Regions from separate parts of the Georhizobium sp. MAB10 genome, predicted to be linked through region 3. Evidence: predicted binding sites of a transcription regulator. Region 3 holds the regulator's gene; each other region holds the start of a gene.
The links. The regulator PhoB, encoded in region 3, activates phosphate uptake and scavenging genes when phosphate is short. The targets are predictions, from matches to a motif close to TGTCATNNANCTGTCAT.
Positions count from the first base shown of each region.

Region 1: a site for PhoB is predicted at 3,366-3,382, ahead of phnD (phosphate/phosphite/phosphonate ABC transporter substrate-binding protein). Genes of this name have one in related genera too.
Region 2: a site for PhoB is predicted at 3,063-3,079, ahead of PU133_RS13035 (bifunctional 2',3'-cyclic-nucleotide 2'-phosphodiesterase/3'-nucleotidase). Genes of this name have one in related genera too.
Region 4: a site for PhoB is predicted at 3,581-3,597, ahead of PU133_RS07990 (DUF1045 domain-containing protein). Genes of this name have one in related genera too.

Region 1 covers NZ_CP118314.1:905,741-910,822, reverse strand. The annotation lists gene phnE (phosphonate ABC transporter, permease protein PhnE) at 1-629, opposite strand, end outside; gene phnE (phosphonate ABC transporter, permease protein PhnE) at 629-1,444, opposite strand; gene phnC (phosphonate ABC transporter ATP-binding protein) at 1,444-2,274, opposite strand; gene phnD (phosphate/phosphite/phosphonate ABC transporter substrate-binding protein) at 2,356-3,303, opposite strand; gene PU133_RS04160 (sugar-binding transcriptional regulator) at 3,510-4,451, shown strand; gene PU133_RS04155 (sugar ABC transporter substrate-binding protein) at 4,598-5,082, shown strand, end outside.
Region 2 covers NZ_CP118314.1:2,745,165-2,750,246, forward strand. The annotation lists gene ald (alanine dehydrogenase) at 1-245, opposite strand, end outside; gene PU133_RS13020 (Lrp/AsnC family transcriptional regulator) at 403-876, shown strand; gene PU133_RS13025 (MFS transporter) at 985-2,634, shown strand; gene PU133_RS13030 (HlyU family transcriptional regulator) at 2,659-2,967, opposite strand; gene PU133_RS13035 (bifunctional 2',3'-cyclic-nucleotide 2'-phosphodiesterase/3'-nucleotidase) at 3,151-5,082, shown strand, end outside.
Region 3 covers NZ_CP118314.1:1,124,893-1,129,974, forward strand. The annotation lists gene pstA (phosphate ABC transporter permease PstA) at 1-382, shown strand, start outside; gene pstB (phosphate ABC transporter ATP-binding protein PstB) at 379-1,260, shown strand; gene phoU (phosphate signaling complex protein PhoU) at 1,289-2,002, shown strand; gene phoB (phosphate regulon transcriptional regulator PhoB) at 2,019-2,702, shown strand; gene PU133_RS05150 (GcrA family cell cycle regulator) at 2,749-3,264, opposite strand; gene PU133_RS05155 (aspartate aminotransferase family protein) at 3,663-4,862, shown strand; gene argF (ornithine carbamoyltransferase) at 4,892-5,082, shown strand, end outside.
Region 4 covers NZ_CP118314.1:1,729,132-1,734,213, forward strand. The annotation lists gene PU133_RS07970 (ABC transporter permease) at 1-407, shown strand, start outside; gene PU133_RS07975 (ABC transporter ATP-binding protein) at 404-1,342, shown strand; gene PU133_RS07980 (ABC transporter permease) at 1,339-2,094, shown strand; gene PU133_RS07985 (protein adenylyltransferase SelO) at 2,111-3,535, shown strand; gene PU133_RS07990 (DUF1045 domain-containing protein) at 3,659-4,375, shown strand; gene PU133_RS07995 (alpha-D-ribose 1-methylphosphonate 5-triphosphate diphosphatase) at 4,372-5,082, shown strand, end outside.

The sequences.
Region 1 (5,082 bases), 220 kb from region 3:
CGGAAGATCGTCATGCCGACGAATGCGGGAAGAACCTGCGGCACGATGGCATAATCGATCAGCTGCAGCTGACCCGCTCCTGTCGCACGAACGGCCTCCACCTGCGTCTCGTCGATTTCCTCGATCGACTCGTAAAGCAGCTTGCCGACAAATCCGATGGAACGAAGCGCGATGGCGATGATCCCGGAGAGAATGCCCGGACCGATGATCGCGACGAGCAGCAGCGCCCAGATCAACGAATTGATCGACCGCGAAGCGACGATGATGAACAGCGCGACCGGCCGCAAGAAGAGCAGGCTCGGCGACGTGTTGCGCGCCGCCAAGAACGCCAGCGGCACTGCCATGGCCGTGCCCAGCAGCGTGCCGAGCGTCGCCATGTTCAATGTGTCCCAAAGCGGCTGCCACAGGTTTCCGAGATAATCCCAGCGCGGCGGCCAGGAGCGCGAGAGAAGGTCGGCACCCTGGCGCGGCGCATCCTCGACGAACGCCCAGATTGTGCGCTCGTTCATCACCTGCCAGGACAGGACGAAGACGACCGCAAGCGAAAACCAGCCGCCCCAGATCATCCACTCGCCCCGACGGGTGTGCTTCGACCAGGTCTTGTGGGCGGCATCTGGTCCAATCGACATTACTGCACCCTCTTGCGGATGTGGCTTGAGCCGTATTCGGCCAACATGACGAAGATAATGATCAGGATCAGGATCGCGCCTGCCGTATCGTAATCGTATCGTTCCATCGAGGTGTTGAGCGTGGCACCGATGCCGCCTGCACCGACGATGCCGATCACCGAACTTTCGCGGAAATTGATATCGACGCGATAGAGCGAAAGCCCGATCAGTCGCGGCATGACCTGCGGCTGGATCGCGTAGTTAACGATCTGCCACCAGCCGGCCCCGGTGGCGCGGATGGCTTCCGCTTGCGCCTCATCGACCTCCTCGATGTCGTCGGCAAGCAGTTTGGAGATGAAGCCGATCGTCGCGAAGGAGAGCGTCAGAAAGCCGGCGAATGGCCCGAACCCGAACATGGCCACGAACAGGATCGCGATGATGATTTCCTGAAACGCGCGAGAAATGGCGATGATGCTGCGGCAGACGGTATGAACGGGCCAGGGCGCGATGTTGCGCGCCGCGCCGATCCCGATCGGGATGGAAATGAGGATGCCGACAACGCTTGCACACACCGTCATGGTGATGCTTTCCACCATGCCCTGGCGAATGTCGCGCCAGCGGCTCGTGAAGTCCGGTGTCAGAAAGCCTTCGATGAAGCGGCGGCCGCGGTCGAGGCCTTGGACGATGCGCGTCCAGTCAAGGTCGATCGACCAGAGCGCCAGCACGAGATAGGCGAAAAAGCCGCCATAGATGGCAATGCGCCAGAACCGGCTCTTGATGAAGACCGGGGGTCGGCGCCAGCGGTGGGAAGCGGCGGGTGCAACTGCGCTGACCACTAGACCAGCTCCGCCAGACGCTCGGCTTCAAACGCCTTCGTCTCGCTTTCGTCAGCCGCATCTTCCTCGCGCGTCTTGCGCATCGCATGCCAGTCTTCTTCGCCGTAAATCTCGGTCAGCGCCGTGTCCATAAGATCCGTCGGCGGACCATCGAACACCACCGCGCCGGCGCGCAGGCCGATGATGCGATCGACGAACATCTGGGCCAGCACCACATCGTGAATGTTGATGATCGCCGGAAGGTCGCGCTCGCGGCAGACTTCGCAGATGAGACGCATGATCTGGCGCGATGTCTTCGGATCGAGCGACGCGGTCGGCTCGTCGACCAGCAGCAGTTCCGGGTCCTGCTCGAGCGCACGCGCGATGCCGACGCGCTGGCGCTGGCCGCCGGACAGCGCATCCGCGCGCTTGTCCACGTGATCCTGCAGCCCCACGCGATCTAGAAGCTGGAAGGCCTTGTCGACGTCTGCTTGCGGGAAGCGCCGGAAGAAGGAGCGCCAGAACGGCACATAACCGAGCCTGCCCGATAGCACGTTCTCCATGACGGTCAGACGCTCGACCAGCGCATATTCCTGGAAGATCATGCCGATGCGCCTGCGCGCCTGGCGCAAATTGCCGCCGGACAGCTTCGTGAGATCGAGCCCGTTCAGACGAATGGCGCCACCTGTCGGTTCCACCAGTCGGTTGATACAGCGGATGAGTGACGACTTACCCGCGCCCGAAGGCCCGATGAGACCGACGACCTGTCCCTTGGCAACCGTGAAAGAAACGCCGCGCAACGCCATGTCGCCCGTTTTGTAGCGCTTCTCGAGACTGTCCACCTCAAGCATGCCCGACCTCTCGCCTCTGCTTCAAATGCGAAGCGGGGACGCAGATACGAAGCTGCGTCCCCGCTTTGTGTTAGCCAGAGCTTACTGGCAGGAATACGAGACGCCGGTCGCCTCGTCGATCTGGCGAATGACTTCCCAGTCTTCCTGGAAGCTGATTTCGATGAACTGCTCTTCGCCCGACGCGTTGAACTCTTCGGCAAGCGCGGAGCCTTCCCACTCGAACGAGAAGAACGCATCGCGGATCTGCTGCTGAAGCTCGGGCGTCAGATTGTAGACCGTGCCGTAGCCCGTCGTCGGGAAGGTTGCCGACTGGTAGATCGAGCGGATCTGATCGGGGGACACGACTTCGCGGTCGATCATGCGGGTCATGACCGAGTTTGCGATGGCGGCAGCCGGGTAGTCGCCGTTGGCAACGCCCAGGATCGACGTGTCGTGCGAACCCGAGAAGACCGGCGTGAAGTCTTCGTTCGCAACCATGTCGAATTCGCTCGAAAGAATGGCGGACGGCGCCTTGAAGCCGGAATTCGACGTCTCCTGCGTAAAGGCGATCTCGCTGCCGCGCAGATCCTCGATCTCCTGCGCTTCGCTGTCGGCCGGTACGATGATTTCCATCTCGTAGCCGAACGAGCCGTCATTGGAAGCCATCATGGCGAAGGGACGGAAGCCGGCGCAGGCAACGGCAATCGGATTGCCACCGGTGTTGAAGCCGGCAATGTGCAGGCGGCCCGCACGCATCGCTTCAAGCTGCGCGGCGTTCGACTGAACCGGGAAGAACTCGACGTTCTTGCCCGTGGCTTCCGCAAGATGGTCCATAAAGCCCTGCCACACATCGGCGTAGACGGCCGGATCCTCAACGGGCGTGTAGGTGAAGATCAGCGTGTCCGGGTCGACCAGATCGGCAGCGTCGGTCGGGATGTCGGCGATCAGATCGCCATCGGCATCGGTGAAACGAGAGTCGAGCGCGAACTGGGCTTGAGCGGGAAGGATGAAGGCAGCCGAAAGGGCGAGTGCTGCGGCGAACAGTTTCATGGGCTTTTCCTCTTCGTGGCGGGTCGTCGAATGGCGGTGCTGCAGGCTTATTGACCGTGCCCATTACAGGTCCGTGACATATCGATGATGATTCCGTGACAGACTTGTCGGTGCCCCCGGTAAGCCCCGAAGCTCCCGTTCCCGATTGCGCGCCGCCGCGCGCGTAGATACGTAGAAGACATGTGCAATTGGCAGAACACGCACCGATGACGACACCCACCATGCGACTGGATGACGCCGCCCGCGCCGGCTGGCTTTATTACGTCGCCGGCAACACGCAGGACGACATCGCGCGCAAGCTGGGTGTTTCGCGGCAATCGGCGCAGCGTCTGGTTTCGCTTGCCGTGAAAGAAGGTCTCGTCAAGGTTCGGATCGACCATCCGATCGCGAGTTGTCTCGAACTTGCACAGCGGCTGAAGCAGCGCTTCGACCTGAAGCTGGTCGAAGTCGTGCCGAGCGATCCGGGTTCCCAATCCACCACGGTCGGCGTTGCCGAAGCCGCAGCCGCTGAATTGGAGCGACGCCTGTCCGCGCCGGAACCCGTGACGATCGCCATCGGAACGGGCCGCACGCTGAAGGCCGCGATCGAAAAACTGCCGAGCATGGATTGCCCGCAGCACAAGGTCGTGTCGCTGACGGGCAACATTGCGCCGGACGGCTCGGCAGCATTCTACAACGTCGTCTTCACCATGGCCGACAAGGTGAAGTGCCGGTCGTTTCCCATGCCGCTCCCTGTCATCGCTTCTTCGATGCATGAGCGTGAATTGCTGCACCAGCAGCCGATGATCCAGGCGACCCTCAAGCTGTCGGCAACGGCGGACATCACCTTCGTCGGCATCGGCGATCTCGGACCGGGTGCACCGCTCGTCATCGATGGTTTCATCAGCCCGGCCGAGCTCGAAGAATTGACCGCCGCAGGCGCCGTGGCCGAGATCGTCGGTTGGGCGATCGACCGCGAAGGGCACCAGATCGATGGCATCATCAACGACCGGGTCGCGAGTTCGCCCATCCCGTCGCGCGACACCTGCATCGTCGTCGGCATCGCCAAGGGACCGCTCAAGCTGCCCGGCATCGCCGCCGCCTTGAAAGGTCGGCTGATCAACGGCCTGATTACCGACGAAGACACGGCCACCGCCCTCCTCGCCTAAGCCAGCCGCCGCAATCGTCTCCTGCAGATGCTGCGCTGCAGCGACTAATCTGCGTTGACATCGCTCGCCAACATGTGAGTAATTGCTCACAGCATAGGCAATTGCTCAAGAAGCTCTTGCCGGCGACACTCATTTGGGAGGAACTCATGAGACACAGGTTTTCGCTTCTTGCCGCCTGCGCAGCCATGCTTGCCGGCACCAGCGTTGGCGCGTCCGCGCAGGAAACACTGACAATTGCGACCGTGAACAACGGCGACATGATCCGCATGCAGGGTCTGACCGACGCCTTCACCGAACAGCACCCGGACATCCAGCTGAATTGGGTGACGCTGGAAGAAAACGTGCTGCGCCAGCGCGTCACGACCGATATCGCCACCAATGGCGGCCAGTTCGACATCATGACGATCGGCACCTACGAAGTGCCGATTTGGGCCGAAAACGACTGGCTGCTTCCGCTCGATAATCTCGGCGACGATTACGACGTCGACGATCTGATCCCCGCAATCCGCGAAGCGCTCTCCAAGGATGGTACCCTCTACGCAGCACCGTTCTACGCCGAAAGCGCCATGACGCTCTATCGCACCGACCTGTTCGAGGCAGCCGGCATCGAGATGCCCGAGGCTCCGACATG
Region 2 (5,082 bases), 1.6 Mb from region 3:
CATTCAGATGGCTGCGGCTCCTTGACCTTCACCACCATGTCGGCGCGCTGGAAGATTTCCGCAGCGGTCGCAACGATCTTGGCGCCGGCCGCCTGGTAGGCACCGTCATCGGCACCGATGCCGGTGCCCGCGCCGGTTTCGACGATCACTTCGTGGCCATGGGCAACATATTCGCGCACGGCGCCCGGCGTCAGGCCGACGCGGTATTCGTGGTTCTTGATTTCCTTCGGGCAGCCTACGCGCATTGCGATCCTCCATGGCGGCCCGCGACGGGAGGGCGGGCGACGAGATCAGATTTCAACATTGGATGCCTGCAATGTCCTTGCGAAGATGAATTCACAGATCACTGAATTTCGAATATTCTTGCGCGTGATGCTAGGTTATTCGGGGATTTCGCCGTCTATGGAGTTCGATGCTATCGATCGTGCGATCCTGAAGCGGTTGCAGGAAGAAGGGCGAATCTCGAACGCCAATCTTGCGGAAGCAGTGGGGCTCTCGCCCTCCGCCTGCTCGCGCCGCCTCGATCTGCTCGAAAAATCCGGCGTCATCCGAGGGTATCACGCGCGACTGTCCGACAAGGCGCTCGGCTACGGCATGACGGCGATCGTTCACATCTCGCTGTCGGGCCAATTCGCGCGCACGCTCTCCGAGTTCGAGAAGGCCGTGAAGCTCTGCCCCAACGTCTTGTCCTGCTACCTGATGTCCGGCGAGTACGATTACGTGCTGCGGGTCGCCGTCAAGGATCTCCAGGATTACGAGCGGCTGCATCGGGACTGGTTGTCGGCCTTGCCCCATGTGGTGCGCATCAACTCCTCGTTTGCGCTGCGCGACGTGATCGACAGACCGAATATCGGCATCGACGCGGAACATTTCTGACCGCCGGTGTTTGAGGCAACAGGGGTTCCGGAAGCGGAGACAGAGGTTTAGTCTCGCTCTCCCCCGCATCCTTCAAACTGCCTGCAGCCGCCTCACCGAAAGCCGATCATGAAGGAAGACGTTTCCAAGCCTGCGACGTTTGCCGCGCTCGCACCGCTGAGGCATCCGACATTCCGCGCCATCTGGCTCGGCGCCATGGCATCGAATTTCGGCATGCTGATCCAGACGGTGGGCGCCGCCTGGTTGATGACGCAGCTCGCGGCTTCTGCAGACATGGTGGCGCTTGTCCAGGCATCGAACGCGCTGCCCATCGCCTTTCTCGCGCTGATCTCGGGGGCGATCGCCGACAGCTACGATCGGCGCAAGGTCATGCTGCTTGCTCAATGCTTCATGCTGGTCGTCGCGACCATGCTTGCGATTGCGGCATGGTACGACGCGCTGACGCCATGGACGCTTCTCGGCCTGACCTTCCTGATCGGTTCGGGCATGGCGCTCAACAATCCCTCCTGGCAGGCATCCGTCGGCGACATGGTCGGTCGCGACGATCTTCCGCAAGCCGTCACGCTCAACTCCATGGGCTTCAACCTGTCACGCAGCGTCGGCCCAGCCATCGGCGGCGCCATCGTCGCTGCGGCCGGTGCCGCCGCGGCCTTTGCCATCAACGCCGCGAGCTATCTCGGACTGATCTTCGTGCTCGTGCGCTGGAAACCATCGCTTCCGGCGAGCACGCTGCCGCGCGAGAGCCTCGGCAGCGCGATCATGACGGGCCTTCGCTATCTCGTCATGTCGCCGAAGATCGAGATCGTCATGCTGCGCAGCGCCATGTTCGGCATTTCGGCAAGCGCCGTGATGGCGCTGATGCCGCTGATTGCGCGCGACATTCTCGCCGGTGGCCCGCAGCTTTTCGGCCTGCTGCTAGGCTCCTTCGGGCTCGGAGCTGTGGCAGTGGCGCTATCCAATTCCGCGCTGCGGGCACGATTCGCAGGTGAAACGCTGATCCGCACCGGCTTCCTCGGCTTCGCCGTCTGCGCGTTCATCGCCTCGTTCAGCCGCTCCGCACCGCTGACCATGGCGGCGATGACGCTTGGCGGAGCCTGCTGGGTGCTGACGCTTTCGCTCTTCAACACCACCGTGCAGCTGTCGACGCCGCGCTGGGTCGTCGGGCGGCTGTTGTCACTTTATCAGATGGCGACCTTTACCGGCATGGCGCTCGGGTCCTGGATCTGGGGCATGGTCACGGAGAGCTATGGCGCGTCGAACGCGCTTCTTGCGGCTTCTGTCTTGATGGTGGTGGGCGCCGCGATCGGCCTCGTCCTGCCGCTGCCGTCACCGCCGCGCCTGAAACTCGACCCGCTGAACCGCTGGAAGGAGCCGCATCTCGCCCTCGACATCAAGCCGCAGAGCGGCCCGATCGTCATTATGGTCGAGTATCGGATCGGCAATGACGACATGCCGGAGTTCCTCAAAGCCATGGCGGAACGCCGGCGCCTCAGGTTCCGGAATGGCGCGCGCCACTGGACGCTGATGCGCGATCTGGAAGATCCTGAGCTCTGGCAGGAGACCTACCACCTGCCGACATGGACGGAATATCAGCGCTATCATCAGCGCACCACGGAGGCCGATGCCGTCATCGCGGAAGCCATTCGCGCCATGCACAAGGGACCGGGCAAGCCGGTCATCCACCGGATGATCGAGCGCTCAACGGACTGGAGCGCCAATCAGCACGTCACGCCCAAGGACATGCTCGATATTCACTGAAGCGTGTCCCAGACCGACGGGCGATCAGACCGGGCCGGTATCGCTCGGATCGGAAAACAGGCGCGGGTTTTGTTCGATGATCTGGCGACCCTTGCGCTGCGAGACTTCGACGGCTTCTTCTTCCGTCATGCAGAGATCGGCGCGGATGAACTGACGCTCGACACGCTGGCCGTCCACGGTCTTCGCGATGACGCCGGCGACGCGCCACTGGCCGCCTTCGCTCATCGGCTGGGCGATGATTTCGCAGCCCTGATGCTCGATGGGAGCGGCTGCCACGGGCTTGGGCGCGGCCTTCTCGCCGCCAAGGCCGAACAGCTTGGAAAGGAATGACATTGCCGGTCTCCCATGGTCAGGTTTTCAAGCTTTCTAGCACGCGCCTGCCGCTTGGCCAGCCATTTCAGGCCAGCTTTAATGTCGATCCGCCCAGCCGTCATCAATGCGTCACAGGCAGATGCTCGATTGCGCGGCGCTGGGGATCAGGCCACATCGACATCGAGAGGAACCGTACCCGTGATCATGCATAAAAGGCCGCTTGCCCTGACCCGACGCCATCTGCTCGCCGGCTCCGCCGCTCTCTCTACCCTCATCCTGCTGCACCCGTTCTCGGCACGGGCGCAGGCGAACCAGGCGCATCTCCGGATCATGGGCACGAGCGACCTGCATGTGCATGTCTACCCCTACGACTATTACGCCGACCGCGAGAACGACACGATGGGGCTCGCCCGTACGGCGGCGATCGTCAATTCGATCCGCGCGGAGGCGACGAACGCGATCTTGGTCGACAATGGCGATTTCCTGCAGGGCAACCCGATGGGTGACTATATCGCCTATGAGCGCGGCCTGAACGAGGGTGACGTGCATCCCGTCATCAAGGCGATGAACGCGCTCGGCTTCGATGCGTCCACGCTCGGGAACCACGAATTTAACTACGGCCTCGACTTTCTCTTCAAGGCGCTCGATGGCGCTGAATTTCCCTTCGTCTGCGCCAATGTCACGCGCGGGGCACTCGCCGGAAATCCGGTTCAGGACGAGCTTTATATCGAGCCCTACGTCATTCTGGACCGAGAGCTGACCGACGGCGCGGGGGAAACCCACCCGATTCGCATCGGCATTATCGGTTTCGTGCCACCGCAGATCATGACCTGGGACGCCGCTCACCTCACCGGCAACGCCGCGGCGCGCGACATGGTGGAGGCCGCCCGCGCCTTCGTGCCGCAAATGCGCGAGGAAGGCTGCGACATCGTCATCGCGCTCGCCCATTCGGGCATCGGCGAAGAAGCCCATAGCGACGGCATGGAGAATGCGGCCATTCCGCTTGCCGCCATCGATGGCATCGATGCGATCGTCACCGGCCATCTGCATCGCGTCTTTCCAGGCGAGGAATTCGAAGGTGTGGCCGGCGTCGACAATGCCGAAGGCACGATTGCCGGCAAGCCCGGTGTGATGCCTGGCTTCTGGGGCTCGCATCTCGGGTTGATCGACCTTTTGCTCGAGCGCGACGGCAACAGCTGGCGGGTCGTCACGCACACATCCGAGGCGCGGCCGATCTTCGAGCGGGTGGACGCAACCGTCACGCCGCTGGTCGAGAGCGACGCCGAGGTGCTCGCCTCCGTCGAAGCCGAGCACGAGGCGACCATTGTCTATGTCCGCACGCCCGTGGGGCGCACGGCGGCCCGTCTGCATTCCTATTTTGCGCTCGTCGCCGACGATCCGTCGGTGCAGATCGTCAGCCAGGCGCAAACCTGGTACATCGCCGACATCCTTTCACGCGATCCAGATTACGCCGATCTGCCGGTGCTCTCCGCAGCCGCACCGTTCAAGGCTGGCGGGCGCGGCGGGCCGGACTACTACACCGACGTGCCGGTCGGCGAGATCGCGATAAGGAACGTCGCAGACCTCTATCTCTATCCGAATACGATCCATGCGGTCGCCATCACCGGTGCCGATCTGAAGGAGTGGCTGGAGCGCTCGGCCGGGATCTTCAACCAGATCGAGCCCGGTGCGACCGATGCCGCGCTGATCAATCCGGATTTCCCCTCCTACAATTTCGACGTGATCGACGGCGTCACCTACGAGATCGACCTGTCTCAGCCATCGCGCTACGATTCCGACGGCGTGCTCGTCGATGAAAGCGCCAGCCGAATCAAGAACTTGGCCTTCGAGGGTGCGCCTGTCGATCCGGGCCAACGCTTTGCGGTCGCCACCAACAACTACCGCGCCGGCGGCGGGGGCAGCTTTCCGGGCATCACCTCCGACAAGATCATCTTCGTCGGACCGGACACCAACCGCGACATCATCGTCCGCTACATCATCGAACAGGGCGAGATCGATCCTGCTGCCGACGGCAACTGGCGCTTCAGCCCACTGCCCGACACGACCGTCGTCTTCGACACGGGCCCAGCAGCCGCTGACGTGATCGCCGATGTGGAAGGCGTGGCAATCGAGGAA
Region 3 (5,082 bases):
ATCGCTGCGCGCAGTGCCGCCTTCTCTTCGCCAGGCGGCCCTTGGTCTCGGCGCATCGCGCACGCAGATGGTCTTCCATCATGTGCTGCCGATCACCTATCCGGGCATTCTGACTGCCGCCATCATCGGCGTCGCTCAGGCGCTCGGGGAAACTGCTCCTCTGCTGCTGATCGGCATGAACGCCTTCGTCGCCAACATTCCGAGCAGTCCCATGGACCAGGCGTCTGCCTTGCCGGTGCAGATCTATCTCTGGCAGGGCAACGAAAACCGTAATTTCTTCGAAGCGCGTACTTCTGCCGCCATCATCGTGCTACTCGGCCTGATGCTGAGCCTCAATGCGATCGCAATCTTCCTTCGGTCGCGACTGGAGAAACGCAAGTGACGTCAGATAGCACCATCACCAAGGATCCCGTCATGGCCTCTGGAATGAACTTTCCACATGCGGAACTCGCCCCGAACGCAGAGCACGCCAGGGACCACGGCGCAGCCGAGCTTGCCCAACGCAGCGTTCGCGTGCGTGCCAGCGACGTGTCGGTCTTCTATGGCGCCAAGCAGGCGTTGTTCGACGTGTCGGTCGACATTCCTGACCGCGCCGTTACGGCCTTCATCGGCCCATCGGGCTGCGGCAAGTCCACGTTCCTGCGCTGCATCAACCGCATGAACGACACGATCGAAGGCGCGCGTGTCGGCGGCAAGATCGAACTCGACGGCGAGGACATCTACGATCCCTCGCTGGACGTCGTCGAACTGCGTGCCCGCGTCGGCATGGTGTTTCAGAAGCCCAATCCTTTTCCGAAATCGATTTTCGAAAACGTCGCCTACGGTCCGCGAATCCACGGTCTCATCCGCACTAAGGCTGATGCGGAAGAAGTCGTCGTGTCGAGCTTGCGCAAGGCAGGGCTCTTCAACGAGGTCAAGGATCGTCTTCACGAGCCGGGCACCGGCCTCTCGGGCGGCCAGCAGCAGCGCCTCTGCATCGCGCGCGCCATCGCGGTCGGTCCGGAAGTCATTTTGATGGACGAGCCGTGTTCGGCGCTCGACCCGATCGCAACGGCCATCATCGAGGAGCTGATCGACGAACTGCGCGAGAACTACACGATCATCATCGTGACGCACTCGATGCAGCAGGCGGCGCGCGTTTCGCAGAAGACGGCGTTCTTCCATCTCGGCAATCTCGTGGAGGAAGGTCCGACCGACAAGATCTTCACGAACCCGGAAGACAAGCGCACCCAGGATTACATCACAGGCCGGTTCGGCTGACCAACCGGCTGTGGCCACGGAGAGAACAATGAGCGATCCGCATATCGTCTCGTCCTTCGACGAAGAGCTGAAATATCTGATGCGCCGGGTCTCGGAGATGGGCGGAATCGCGGAACGCATGGTGGGCGACGCCGTCGCCGCGCTGGTGGCTTCCGATGCGGGGAGCGCCCAGAGGATCATCGCCGAGGACATCATTCTCGACGACGCCGAGCGCGACATCAACGAGCGTGCGATCGTCGTCATCGCCAAGCGCCAGCCCATGGCACACGATCTGCGCGAAGTGATGGGCGCGATCCGTATCGCCGCCGACCTCGAGCGCGTCGGCGACATGGGCAAGAACATCGCCAAGCGCGTCGTCGCCGTACAGGGATCGGCCCAGCCGAAGCAGCTGGTGCGGGGGCTCGAGCACCTCTCCGAACTCGCTTTGACGCAGCTGAAGGAAGTGCTCGATGCCTATTCGACGCGCTCGGCCGTTGCGGCGAACCAGGTGCGCCAGCGCGACGACGAAATCGACGCGATGTACACGTCGCTGTTTCGTGAGTTGCTGACCTACATGATGGAAGATCCGCGCAACATCTCGGCCTGCACGCATCTCCTGTTCTGCGCCAAGAACATCGAGCGCATCGGCGATCATGCGACCAACATCGCCGAGACGATCTACTACATGGCGACAGGCGACCGGCTGCTCGGCGAACGCCCGCGCGGCGACAAGACTGCGACAGTGATGGCCAGCGGCCACTGACGGAGACGATGGGAAGATGCTGCCAAAGATAACGGTCGTCGAGGACGAAGAAGCGCTGAGCGTGCTCCTGCGTTACAATCTGGAAGCCGAAGGCTACAAGGTCGACACTGTTCTCCGCGGCGACGAGGCCGAGATCCAGCTGAAGGAGCGCGTTCCGGACCTGCTCATCCTAGACTGGATGCTTCCCGGCGTCTCTGGCATCGAGCTCTGCCGCCGCCTGCGCGCGCGGCCTGAAACCGAACGCTTGCCGATCATCATGCTGACGGCGCGTGCTGAAGAGAGCGAGCGCATTCGCGGTCTCGCGACCGGTGCCGACGACTATGTGGTGAAGCCGTTTTCGACGCCTGAACTGATGGCGCGTGTTCGCGCCATGCTGCGCCGTGCCAAGCCCGAGGTCATCTCTTCGGTGCTGCAGAGCGGCGACATCACGCTCGATCGCGAAACCCACCGCGTCCACCGCAAGGGCCGCGAAATCCGGCTTGGACCGACAGAATTCAAGCTATTGGAATTTCTGATGTCGTCGCCCGGCCGTGTCTATTCACGCGCGCAACTGCTCGATGGCGTGTGGGGCCATGACATCTATGTCGACGAGCGCACGGTGGACGTGCATGTCGGCCGGCTGCGCAAGGCGATCAATCTCGCCAATATGCGTGATGTCATCCGCACGGTGCGGGGCGCCGGCTACGCGCTGGAAGGCTGAGCGCCTTCTTCATTCTCAACTTAAATTTGACGACGACGGCGCGCGATCAGCGCGCCCGGCGCCTTTCGCCCGAGACCTGGAAGGCGAGACGCGCGTGGTATTTGCAGTAGGGCGTGTTCTCGCCTGAATCGTGGCCGCAGAAGTGGAAGTCTTCGTGCATCGGGTCGCCAACCGGCCACTTGCATGTGCGCTCGGTCAGGTCGACCAGCGCCAAGCGCTTGGCGATCGGCACGACGACGTCGCTGACGGGACGTGTCTGCGGCGCTGCTTCCATGGCGACATCTTCACGCACCGCAGCAGCTGCGCCACCACGGGAAATCGCGCGCGGTGCTGCAGGGCGGGCGTTGAAGTTGGAGGCCGGGCGCGGAGCCGGTGCCGGCCGTTTTGCGCGCGGCGCAGGAGTGCCGCCGGACTTTGCACGTCCCGGCAGGTTCAGGCGATGTACTTTGCCGATGACAGCATTTCGTGTCACGCCACCCAATTGTGCGGCAATCTGGCTCGCGCTGAGGCCGTCGGCCCACAATTTGGTAAGTTTTTCGACGCGCTCGTCGGTCCAATTCATGGCCGCAACTCCAGTTTCGATATAGGGCGCAGCAGAATCCCTCGGCGCTGGCCCGAAGTATCAACGGAACCGCGTCGCCTTAATACTGTGTGATGACTAGGTCCGCCGCATGCAGTCTAGTGCTGTTATTTCAACTTAATGGTCGGCAGACTCCGTGACAAGAGTCCCGGGAATCGGCCGATTCGCTTTTTTGAGTTTTCCCCAACTTGGGGCTTTTTAGGCGAATTGCGTGGTAGCCGGCACAAGGGGCGTTTTCTTGACAGCGCCGGGCGAAATGAAGATAGTGCGTCGGGCCGCCGCAGGGCGGCTTTTCAATTTTCAGGCCGCAGTCCTTGAAGTTTGCGACGCGAACCGTCCGAGCCTTTTGCGGTGTGGCCTTGAATGGGAGTTTGCGCCAGATGGCACCGGCGTCGCCGCTTTTCGAGACTTACAACCGCGCTCCGCTCCGCTTCGAGCGTGGCGATGGTGTCTGGCTGACGAGCGAGGATGGCAAGCGATATCTGGATTTCGCCGCTGGCATCGCCGTGAACTCGCTCGGGCATTCCCATCCGCATCTCGTCGCCGCGCTCAAGGAGCAGGCCGACAAATTGTGGCACCTGTCCAATCTCTATGAGATTCCCGGGCAGGAGCGGCTTGCGCGCCGCCTGACGGAGGCGACCTTCGCGGATCGCGCCTTCTTCACCAATTCCGGTGCCGAAGCGCTGGAGTGTGCGATCAAGACCGCACGCCGTTATCATCATGCGCGCGGGCAGGGCGAGCGGTTCCGCATCGTCACCTTCGAAGGGGCATTCCACGGGCGGACGCTCGCGACGATCGCTGCCGGTGGCCAGCCCAAATATCTCGAAGGCTTCGGGCCCAAGGTCGAGGGTTTCGACCAGGTACCGTTCGACGATTGGGCCGCACTCGAAGCCGCTGTCACCGAGGATACGGCCGCGATTCTGATCGAGCCCGTGCAGGGCGAGGGCGGTGTTCGGCCGGTTCCCGACGAACGGCTGCGCCAGCTGAGGGCTCTGTGCGATGAGACCGGTACGCTGCTGATCTTCGACGAGGTGCAGTCGGGCGTCGGTCGCACGGGCAAGCTCTTCGCGCATGAATGGTCGGGCATTTCGCCGGACATCATGGCGGTCGCCAAAGGCATCGGTGGAGGGTTCCCGCTCGGCGTCTGTCTCGCAACGTCCGAAGCGGCCGCGGGAATGGTGCCCGGCACGCACGGCACGACCTATGGCGGCAATCCGCTCGCCATGGCCGTTGGCAATGCCGTTCTCGACGTCATCCTGGCGGATGGCTTCTTGGAGCATGTGCGCGACCTGTCGCTGGTGGCAAAGCAGGGCCTCGAGGCAATCAAGGATCGCTATCCCGATGTGGTCGCCGAAATCCGCGGGCGCGGCCTGATGCTCGGGTTGAAGACCGTCGTGCCGAACACGGAGATGGTCGCGGGCCTTCGCGCGCATCACATGCTGTCGGTACCGGCTGGCGACAACGTCGTTCGCCTTCTGCCGCCGCTGACCATCACGGCCGAGGAAATGCGCGAAGGGCTGTCGCGCATCGACATGGTCGCTTCTGAACTTTCTTCATCCAAACAGGCAATTTCCGCCTGAAAGCAGGCCGGGGCACGGGGATCATCACCATGGGCGCCAACGGCACGCCACGTCATTTCATCGATCTATCGACCACGACGGCAGACGATCTTCGCGGGATGATCGACAATGCGCGCACGATCAAGGATGCCTTGAAGTCGGGTCAGGGCGACAAGCCCCTCGCCGGCAAAGTGCTTGCCATGATCTTCGAAAAGCCGTCGACGCGCACGCGCGTGTCCTT
Region 4 (5,082 bases), 600 kb from region 3:
CGGCGCCTGCCTTCATCGCGCTGTTCTTCTATTCGCTGCTGCCCGTGGTGGCGAACACGGTAGTCGGGCTCGCAGGCGTCTCGCCCGCCGTCACGGAAGCTGCAGCGGGCATGGGCATGACGGAACGCCAGCGGCTCTTCCGGATCAAGCTGCCGCTCGCTTTTCCGGTGATTCTGACCGGCATCCGCATCGTGCTCGTCCAGAATATCGGACTTGCGACGATTGCGGCGCTGATCGGCGGCGGCGGGTTCGGCGTGTTCGTATTCCAGGGCGTCGGGCAGACGGCGATGGATCTGGTTCTGCTCGGTGCGTTGCCGACGGTGGCGCTGGCTCTGGCGGCGGCCGTGCTGCTCGACGCCATCATCGACATGGTCCGGCCTGCCGGGCTCAAGGAGACTGCTCGATGATCGAGATCGAAAACGTAACCAAGCGTTACGGCGACAACACCGTCGTCGACGATGTAAGCCTGAGGGTCGACAAGGGCCAGATCGCCGTCATCGTCGGCACGTCCGGCTCCGGCAAGACGACGCTCTTGCGCATGGTGAACCGGTTGGTCGAGCCAAGTGAAGGCCGCATCCTGATCAACGGTCACGACACGCGCGACATGCCGGCCTACCAGCTGCGGCGGAAGATCGGCTATGCGATCCAGGGTCATGGCCTTTTCCCGCACCAGACGGTGGCGGAGAATATCGCGACCGTCCCGCATCTTGCGGGGTGGGACCGTGCCCGCATCGACGCGCGGGTCGATGAGCTCTTGTCTCTGTTTCAGTTGGAACCGCAGCACTATCGCGACCGACATCCCGTGCAGTTGTCCGGTGGCGAACAGCAGCGCGTCGGTGTGGCCCGTGCACTGGCTGCCGAGCCCGACGTCCTGCTGATGGACGAACCGTTCGGCGCCCTTGATCCGATCATTCGTGCAAAGGCGCAGGACGATCTGCTGGAAATTCAGCGCAAGACAGGCGTTACGGTGCTGCTCGTCACGCACGACATGGACGAAGCCATGCGGCTCGGCGACCGGATCGCGGTAATGGCCGAGGGCAAGGTCGTGCAATATGCCGACCCGGCGACGCTGCTGGTGAAGCCGGCGACCGACTTCGTCGACAATCTGGTCGGCACGGCGGATCGACCGTTCCGGCTTCTATCGCTGCGCAAGGTCGACGACGTGATGGAACCGGGCGGAGCCGAAGGCGAGCCCGTCCAGCCGTCAACGTCGCTTCGCGAGGCTTATGCCAACATGCTGTGGCAGGGCAGGGAGGCGCTGCCTGTCGTCGATGCATCGGGCGCCGCCATCGGTCAGGTGCGCCTTGCCACCATCTCCCGTCTGGCAGCGCGCCCGGCATGAGGCTTACGGTTGCCATGGCGGCACGGCTCGTTGCGCTGGTTCTGTTGCTCGCCTTCCTGTTTGTGCCGTCGGTTTTCGAGCCGCTCTTGCGCCCGGTGGCAGGTCCGCGCGCGCCGGCCATCTACAATCAGGGCAGCCTGCTTTCGCTGACGCTCAGCCATATCGGCATCACGATCGCCGCGACGCTGGCCGCTACAGTGCTTTCCGTCGCGCTCGCCGTGATCGTCACCCGAGACTTCGGCCGCGAATTCTTGCCGCTCTCGCGATCGATTGCCAATATCGGCCAGACATTTCCGCCCGTCGCCGTGCTGGCACTCGCAGTGCCGATCGTTGGTTTCGGGACCAGGCCGACGCTTATCGCGCTGTTCCTCTACGCGCTTCTGCCGGTCTTCGAGAACGCGCTGACGGGTCTGACGACGTTGCCTTCAAGCGTGCGTGAGGCAGCACGCGGCATGGGCATGACCGGCTGGCAGCGGCTGACGCGCGTTGAACTTCCGCTGGCCTTTCCGGTCATTCTTGCAGGCGTGCGGCTCGCCTTCGTGATTTCGCTCGGAACGGCGACGATCGGCTCCACGGTTGCAGCACCAACCTTGGGCGAGGTGATTATCGCTGGACTTCTGTCCAGCAACACCGCGTTCGTGCTGCAGGGCGGCGTGATCGTCGCTATCATCGCCGTTCTGTCCTATGACGCGCTCAATGCCTTGGAACGAAAGGCCGCTCGCAGGCTTGGACGTCCAGCGACTGCCACCTGAACCCGAAAGTTTTTCGATGCCGATCGACCCGACCTACCGCGCCGCACCGCGCCACCCGGCGCTTGGCCGTGACTTCTTCGACCCGGTCGAAGCCGCCGACTTTCCATCGACGACGCTGCGATACCGAAACCGAGACGCCGCTGCCGAGGTCGGATTGTCCGGTTTGAGCGATGCGGAATGGGTGAATCATTTCGGGCGTTTCGAGCCGCTTCCGGACAATCTGCCGGAGCCGCTCGCGCTGCGCTATCACGGCCACCAGTTCCGCCAGTACAATCCAGACCTCGGCGATGGCCGCGGGTTTCTTTTCGCCCAGCTTCTGGACCGGGACGACCGGCTGCTGGATCTCGGCACGAAGGGATCCGGTCAGACGCCATGGTCGCGCCAGGGCGATGGCCGCCTGACGCTGAAAGGCGGCGTGCGCGAGGTTCTGGCGACCACGATGCTGGAAGCGCTTGGTGTCAACACGTCGCGTTCCTTCAGCCTCGTCGAGACCGGCGAAGAACTGATGCGGGGCGACGAGCCTTCACCGACACGCTCATCGGTTCTGGTGCGGCTCAGCCATTCCCACATCCGCATCGGGACATTCCAGCGCTTTGCCTATCTGGAACAGCCCGACCGCATCGAGGCGCTGCTGCACCATGCGGTCGCCAACTACATGCCCGATTGTGCCCACGCCGAGACGAAAGACACGGCTCTCGCGTTCCTGGACCGGGTCTGCCGGAACGTGGCGCGCACCGGGGCGCAGTGGATGGCCGCAGGCTTCGTGCATGGCGTTCTCAACACCGACAACATCAACATCACCGGTGAGAGCTTCGATTACGGCCCTTGGCGCTTCCTGCCGGTTCTCGACCCATCCTTCACCGCCGCCTATTTCGACCAGACGGGTCTTTATGCTTTCGGGCGGCAGCCCGAAACGCTCTTCTGGAACCTCGCGCGGCTGGCGGAATGCCTGCTGCCGCTCGCGCCACTGGAAGATGTCGAGCCGATCGTGCGCGCGTTTCCTGATCACTACCGCTTAGCCTTCGACCGGAAGATCGTCGCGCGCCTCGGTCTCGAACCGCTCGATGCCGCTACCGACCGAGAACTCGCGGAAAGCTTCTGGAAGTTTCTCGCCGCAAGCGCGATGCCGTTCGAGCAGGCCTTCTTCGACTGGTTCGGCGGCGTGCCGGATCGTGCTGGCCGAAGCCCGGTCGCGGCCGAATATGCGGGCGAGACCTTCGCTCAGACCCGCGCGCTCATCGACCGTTACCAGACCCGCGCCGATATCGATCTCGCGCATCCGTCGCTCGCCGCGCTCTCGCCGGTGACCGTGCTGATCGACGATGTCGAGCGTATCTGGTCCGGTATCGATACCGACGACGACTGGAGCGAGTTCCACGAAGCGCTGGATCAGATAGCCGATCTCCGCAATGCCTACAGGCTGAAGGAACTCGCCCGCTAGGAAGCTTGGGACATCATTGGGGAGGATGTCGTTTTCCGTTCTTCCTTTCGTCAATCTGTCATGGTTATCGGTCATAGCCTCGGCCTCTCGTCAACGAAGACCACTTTCGGAGACTGATTCACCATGCGTTATGCGCTCTATTTCACGCCGCCGATGAGCGACGCGCTGCAGCGCACCGCATCGCGCTGGCTCGGCCGGAACGCGTTTTCGGGCGCCGCGCTCGACCATCCGGACGATGCGGGCCTCGGCATCGATGAGATCGCTGCGATTACCGAAGCGCCGCGCCGATACGGTTTCCATGCCACCATCAAGGCACCCTTTGCTCTGGCGGATGGGCTGACGAAGGCTGATCTGTTGTCGGAGATCATGCATTTTTGCGGCGAACTCGAGCCATTCGAACTGCCGCCGCTCCGCATCGAGCGGCTCGGCCCGTTCTTCGCCTTGACGCCGAGTGCGCCGTCGCCCGCGCTCCAGGGCTTCGCCGATGCCGTCGTTCGTCGCTTCAACCGGTACCATGCGCCGGTGAGCGAGGCCGATCGGGCGAGGCGCAATGTCGATCGGCTGTCGGAACGGCAGGTGGCGTATCTGGACAGCTTCGGCTACCCTTACGTCTTCGAGGAATTCCGCTTCCACATGACGCTGACCGGGCCTGTCGATGCCGGCGATGCAGACCGGGTCGAGGCGGCGCTGCATCAGGTGTTTGCACCCTTCCTGGACAAGCCTGTATCCGTCAGCAATCTGGCACTCTTCGTGGAGCCGGAAAAAGGCGCAGCGTTCTCGGTGGATTCGCTGCATCCACTCGGATCCTTCAAGGCTGCGAGACGGACAGCCGCACAATGACACTTCACGACAAGAACTTGCAGACACGGATGAGCACGGTGACCGAGACGATCTTAAAGAATGCGATGCTGGTTCTGGCCAATCGGGTGGTTGAGGGCCATCTCGTCATTCGTGACGGGATGATCGCGGAGATTGGCGAGGGAACGACATCGGCTCCCGGAGACGATCTCGACGGCGACTATCTGATGCCGGGCCTCGTCGAGCTTCACACCGACCACCTCGAAGGCCACTACGGCCCGCGACCAGGCGTGCGCTGGAATGCGATCGCGGCTGTGCAGGCGCATGACGCGCAGATCGCCGCGTCGGGCATCACCACGGTGTTCGATTGCCTGCGCATGGGGTCCGACGAGGACGGTGGCTTCAAGCCGGGCGAAATGCGCGAACTGGCCGATGCGATCGAGCAGGCGCAGCGCGAGGATCGGCTGCGCTCGGACCACTTCCTGCATCTCAGATGCGAGGTTTCGGCGGCCGATGTGCTGGATGCCTTCGACAAGTTCCGCAGCGACGACCGCGTGCGGCTCGCTTCGCTGATGGACCACGCGCCCGGCCAGCGGCAGTTCCAGACGATGGATCAGTACACGCTTTACTACAAGACGAAGCGCGGACTGACGGACGAACAGTTTGAGGTGTTCGTCGCCAAGCGGCAGGAGCAGTCGGCCCGTTATTCCGCACCGCATCGCCGCGCGATCGCCGAGCATTGCCGGGGT